Regions from separate parts of the uncultured Merdimonas sp. genome, predicted to be linked through region 2. Evidence: predicted binding sites of a transcription regulator. Region 2 holds the regulator's gene; the other holds the start of a gene.
The links. The regulator HrcA, encoded in region 2, represses chaperone genes, less so after heat shock. The targets are predictions, from matches to a motif close to TGTTAGCACTCNNNNNNNNNGAGTGCTAACA.
Positions count from the first base shown of each region.

Region 1: the regulator HrcA is predicted to act here: its motif matches at 1,566-1,596, upstream of clpB (ATP-dependent chaperone ClpB).

Region 1 covers NZ_CAWVHE010000001.1:108,682-111,820, forward strand. The annotation lists gene clpB (ATP-dependent chaperone ClpB) at 1-1,502, opposite strand, end outside; gene ABGT54_RS00535 (GNAT family N-acetyltransferase) at 1,827-2,285, opposite strand; gene ABGT54_RS00540 (C39 family peptidase) at 2,306-3,139, opposite strand, start outside.
Region 2 covers NZ_CAWVHE010000013.1:514,646-517,784, reverse strand. The annotation lists gene ABGT54_RS09545 (carbon starvation CstA family protein) at 1-693, shown strand, start outside; gene hrcA (heat-inducible transcriptional repressor HrcA) at 953-1,999, shown strand; gene grpE (nucleotide exchange factor GrpE) at 2,062-2,712, shown strand; gene dnaK (molecular chaperone DnaK) at 2,752-3,139, shown strand, end outside.

The DNA.
Region 1 (3,139 bases), on a different contig from region 2:
TGCAGTTCCGCCGCCTTATTCAGGTCGTAGTTCTGCTGGGCGGTCTCGATCTCCCGGTTCAGCTGTTCGATCTGCTCACGGAGTTTCTGCACATGTTCTACGGATCTCTTTTCATTATCCCACTGCGCCTTCTGTTTTGCAAATGTTTCCCGCTCTTCCGCCAGTTCCTGCTGCAGTTTTGCCAGCCGCTCCTGGCTTAGGCGGTCATCCTCCTTTTTCAGCGCCGCCTCTTCAATCTCCAGCTGCATGATCTTCCGGTTCAAAGCGTCCAGCTCGGTGGGCATGGAGTCCAGTTCCGTCTTGATCAGCGCGCAGGCTTCATCCACCAGGTCAATGGCCTTATCCGGCAGGAACCGATCGGAAATGTACCGGTTGCTTAAAGTAACTGCCGCCACCAGGGCGCTGTCGGTAATCTTGACGCCGTGGAACACTTCGTAGCGTTCTTTCAATCCCCGGAGGATCGAAATGGCGTCCTCCACCGACGGCTCATCTACCATCACCGGCTGGAACCGCCGCTCCAGAGCCGCATCCTTTTCAATATACTGCCGGTATTCGTCCAGCGTTGTGGCGCCGATACAGTGAAGCTCTCCTCTGGCCAGCATGGGTTTGAGCATATTTCCGGCGTCCATGGCGCCGTCACTCTTTCCCGCTCCTACGATAGTATGCAGCTCATCGATAAAGAGGATGATATTGCCGTCGCTGTTTTTTACTTCCTCAAGGACCGCTTTCAGACGTTCCTCGAATTCTCCCCGGTACTTGGCTCCGGCCACCAGAGCGCCCATATCCAGGGCAAATAATTTTTTATCTTTCAATGCTTCCGGCACGTCGCCCCGGACGATCCGCTGCGCCAGTCCTTCCACAGCCGCAGTCTTTCCTACTCCGGGTTCGCCGATGAGCACCGGATTATTCTTGGTCTTACGGGATAAGATCCGGATCACATTGCGGATCTCCGCGTCCCTTCCGATTACAGGATCCAGCTTCTGCTCTCTTGCCCGCTCCACCAGATCCTGACCGTATTTATTCAACGTATCGTAAGTGGCTTCCGGATTATCGCTGGTCACGCGCTGATTGCCTCTCACGGTTGACAAAACCTGAAGGAAACTGTCTCTTGTAATGCCAAACTCCCGGAACAGCTGCTTCATTTCCCGGTTCGCATGCTTGATCATAGACAGGAACAGATGCTCCACGGAAACGTACTCGTCACCCATCTGCTTAGCTTCATCTTCTGCGTAGACCAGCACGTTATTCAGATCCTTGCCGATAAACATCTGCCCCCCCTGCACCTTCGGGCGCTTCCGCAGGGCCTCCTCCGCCCGGTTGACAGCCGTCTCCTTTGTAATCCCCATTTTTTCAAATAATTTTAAGATCAGACTGTCATCAATCGTCAGCAGCGCATAGAACAGGTGCTCCTGCTCAATCTCCTGATTGCCGTAATCCATTGCCGCCTTCTCGCAGCCCTGGACCGCCGCCATAGAACTCTGTGTAAATTTATTAATATTCATAACCATACGCCTCCTTTTTGAGATCGGTTGTTTTCATTGTTCTAGTGGTAATATAACACTTGTTGTTAGCAGAGTCAACCCTCGAGTGCTAATTTTATATATTTTTATGTTTCTCTTTCTTTTTATCTGTTTCTTCTATATTCTGAATTATACCCATAGAAAAAAGCACCTCAGCTCTGGCCAAGCTTTTGAGGTGCTATTTCTAGTTACTGATAACTTTGCCGGAAACGGATAGGTTTGCTCTATCGTATCGGCTGTCTTGTTAAGTATATTATAGCAAATATGCCGGAAACGTCAACCGCTAGTGTATCAATCCTTGCTCTCTTACTCCAGCGGCAGCCGGTAAGTAGCAAAGGTATCCATAAACTGTCCGCCATTTTTCCGATAAAATTCCATGGAAGGAGTATTCCAGGTAAGACACAGCCACTCCATCCTTGCTCCGCCCATCCGGGCCGCTTCCTTTTTCAGTTCCTCAAACAATGCTCTGCCGTAGCCTTTTCCCCGGTATTCTTCCAGCACCAGGAGGGCGTCGATGAAAATCCCCGCCCGGCCGAGATACCCGGAAAAGTTTCTAAAAAAGAGCGCCATACCCACTTCTTTTCTATCTGCCAGGACAAACAAAGCCTTCGCCCCGTTCTCCCGCTCCAGTTCTTCTTGTAACAGCTCCGGTGTGGAAACCAGATGTTCCTCTGCCTTTTCATATTCAGAAAGACGTTTTAAGAACTCCAGGACAAGGCCGGCGTCTTTCCCTTTTGCATAACGAAATCCTTTTTCTTCTTCCATTTTCTCCTCCTGCTTTTCTTCTATCCCTGACTGGTCTGATAAACCCACATGGCCTTGATCTGGTCGTGAATCTCTCCATATGTCCAGGTTCTCCCGCTGTTTTCTGTGCTAAACGGATCGTTGATCGTGATCTGTCCATTTTCATATCCGGTCATAACAATAAAATGGCCGTTCTGCGTAAAGTACCCGGGTCCCATACTGCAGATGACCGGATGCCCGGCCGAAAGTTCTGCCGAAAGTTCCTCTTCTGTAAGCAGTCCATTGTAACAGGAAAGGCCATAGGCCGAAGCCGCTTCCTGCATAAAAGTCCAGTAAGTATTATTTTCGCTGTCCACCGACTGATTCTGTGTTCCATAGGCAGCCACCTTTGCCGGCGTAATAGACGGATCGTGATTCAGACCTGCCGCCACCATGGCAATGCAGGTAGGACCACAGCCGCTGGCTCCCACCACGCTGGTCCCGTAAGGGGCATAGCCCCAGCGCTCGTCCCACTGGATCAGAAGAGGAATCTGTCCGTCTACATAATCCTCCCCAATATCTTCCGCATAGATCTGTCCTTTCTTTTCCCCGTAATGTTCCACATATGTCACAGTAGCCGGATTTTTATCCAGCATCTCGATCACGCTTTTGGGATAGCCGGCCACAGACGCCTCCATCCGCACTCGTTCCAGCCGCTGCTCTGGTGTCTCAATATGAGGCCCCGCCATCTCCCACAATTCTTCCAGGGCTCTTGTTGCCGGCCCGCTCTCTTCCGCGTCCTGACCGACCGCCCGGTAAACACCGTATCCGATCATCCCGCCTGCCGCCACGACAAATACGGCGGCGACAGCGATCCAATAATAAGAATATCTCTT
Region 2 (3,139 bases):
ATTTCCCGTACGATGAAGAGTGAACGCCAGGGCCGTATGACATTCTATAATATGATGATCCTGGAAGGCTTTATCGCCATGGTATGGGCGGCAGGAGCCATGGGCGTCTACAATCTCGGACTGCAGGCGGCTGACGCGTCTCTTGCGACAGCGACCATTGGAGTAGTCTGCAAGGACATCCTTGGGCCGGTAGGCGGAGTCATCGCTCTTCTGGGCGTGATCGTGCTTCCGATCACTTCCGGCGATACCGCGCTTCGGTCTCTTCGTATGGCAGTGGCGGACGCCCTGCATCTGGATCAGAAAAATGTGGCGAAGCGCTTGAGCCTGGCTGCGATTATCTTTGTACTGGTTGCGGTAATCCTGGTGTTTGCCAAGAGCAACGCGGAAGGCTTCAATATCCTGTGGCGTTATTTTGCGTGGTCAAACCAGAGCCTTTCCCTGTTCGCGTTCCTGGCCATCTCGATCTGGATGTTTGAGAACAACCGGGCAAAGTTTGTCTGGATCCCGCTGATCCCGGGAGCGTGGTACGCATTTGTGACGGTTACATATATCGTGAACGCCAAGATAGGCTTTAACCTTCCCTGGGCGGCTTCCTACGCGATTGGAATCGCGGCTGCGGCCGTATATGCCGGAGCGATCCTCTGGTACGGAAAAAAACGTGCAGCCCGTAAAGCGCAGAAGGAACAGCAGTAATTTGCGGATCGTTTTCTGATAAGAATGACAGCAGAGCATGTTATGTGTGAAAGAATGGTTTCATATATAACATGCTCTTTTTGCGTGATACGCCCGGGAGGGCGGCCGCCGTGCTCGCACGGGCGGGCATCCTTTATTCAAAAGAAAAAAATGAGGAAATGGTGTTGACAAACAAATGGCAGAGTGCTAAATTAATAGTCGAAGATGTTAGCACTCAATTTTAAAGAGTGCTAATAAGCCGAAGGAAGGAGGAACGCGGATGGTAGCGGACCACGGACTGAGCGAGCGGAAGCTAAAGATTCTGCACGCGATCATCCAGAACTATCTGGAGACCGGAGAACCGGTAGGATCCAGGACCATATCCAAGTACACAGATCTGAATTTAAGTTCAGCCACCATAAGAAATGAGATGGCGGATCTGGAGGAACTGGGCTACATCTTACAGCCTCATACGTCCGCCGGACGGATCCCTTCGGACCAGGGCTATCGCCTCTATGTAGATATGCTGATGGAGGAGAAGGAGCAGGAGCTTACGGAGATGCAGGAGCAGATGCTGGAAAAGGCAGACCGCATGGAACAGCTATTAAGCCAGGCTGCGAAGGTGCTGGCAAGCAGCACCAACTACGCGACCATGGTCTCCACCCCCGTAAGCAGCGCCAATAAGCTGAAGTTCATCCAGCTATCCATGGTGGATGAAGAGCAGATTATAGCGGTCATCGTGCTTGGAGGCAATGTGATCAAGAATAAGATCATCAATGTGGAGGAGCCCTTAAGCAATGAAAATCTTCTGAAGTTAAATATGCTTCTGAATACGACGCTGACAGGAATGCCGATCGAGGAGATCAATCTGGGGCTGATCGCCAGGCTGAAAGAACAGGCCGGAATCCACAGTGAAGTGGTGGGCAATGTGCTGGACGCTGTGGCGGAAGTGATCCAGGTGGATAACGAGATGCATATCTATACCAGCGGTGCCACGAACATATTTAAGTACCCGGAGCTCAGCGATAAGCAGAGCGCCCAGGAGATCATCAGTGCGTTTGAAGAGAAGCAGCAGTTAAATGAACTGGTGACCCAGACGCTGGCCAGAGAGGACAACACCGGGATCCAGGTATACATCGGTGATGAAACTCCTGTCCAGAATATGAAAGACTGCAGCGTAGTGACCGCAACCTATGAATTGGGCGAGGGCATGAAGGGAACGATAGGAATTATCGGACCGAAGCGCATGGATTACGAACACGTACTCAAATCCATGAAGCGGCTTCAAAATGAACTGGATCAGATGTTTCATAAGGAAGAAACATAGGAAGTAAAGAAAGAAAGGTGGAAGAACCCTTGGAAAATAAGCAGGAAAAGAGCCAGGAAGAAATGGTAAAGGAAGCCGTGGAAGAGGCAAAAAAAGCGGCGGAAGAGGCCGCGGAAGAAGAGACTGCACAGGAAACTGCGGAAGAGGCAGCTGAAGAGACCGCAGAGGAGACTGCACAGGAAACTTCTGAAGAAGCTTCGGAAGAAGCCGCAGATTCTGAAAAAGCAGAAGAAGGATCCGAAGAAAAGAAGAAATTTTTCGGGAAAAAGAAAAAAGATAAAAAAGAGGAAAAGATCGAGGAACTGACGGATAAGCTGACCCGTCAGATGGCAGAGTTTGATAACTTCCGCAAACGTACGGAAAAGGAGAAATCCCAGATGTACGAAGTAGGCGCGAAAGATATCATAGAAAAGATTCTTCCGGTCGTGGATAATTTTGAGCGGGGACTTGCCGCTGTGACCGAAGAAGAAAAAGACAATGCCTTTGTACAGGGCATGGAAAAAGTTTACAAACAACTGATGACAACACTGGAAGGAATCGAGGTGAAACCCATCGAGGCCGTCGGCAAAGAGTTTGATCCGAATTTCCATAATGCAGTGATGCATGTGGAGGATGAAAACCTGGGAGAAAACATTGTTGCCGAAGAGTTTCAAAAAGGTTACCTGTACCGTGACTCTGTTGTGAGACACAGTATGGTAAAAGTAGCAAACTAACATAAAAAATAGAAATTCATTTTACAGGAGGAATTCAAAATGGGCAAAATTATTGGTATTGACTTAGGAACTACAAATAGCTGCGTAGCCGTTATGGAAGGCGGGCAGCCTACAGTAATCGCAAACACAGAAGGAGCAAGAACCACACCGTCTGTCGTAGCATTTACGAAGACCGGCGAGCGTCTGGTGGGCGAGCCTGCAAAACGTCAGGCTGTTACCAACGCAGAGAGAACTATTTCTTCTATTAAAAGAGAGATGGGCTCTGATTACAGAGTAACGATCGATGACAAGAAGTATTCTCCGCAGGAGATTTCCGCAATGATCCTGCAGAAGCTGAAAGCAGATGCAGAAGGATACCTGGGAGAAAAGGTGACAGAGGCAGTTATTACTGTACCTGCATACTTTAACGACGCACAGCGTCAGGCTA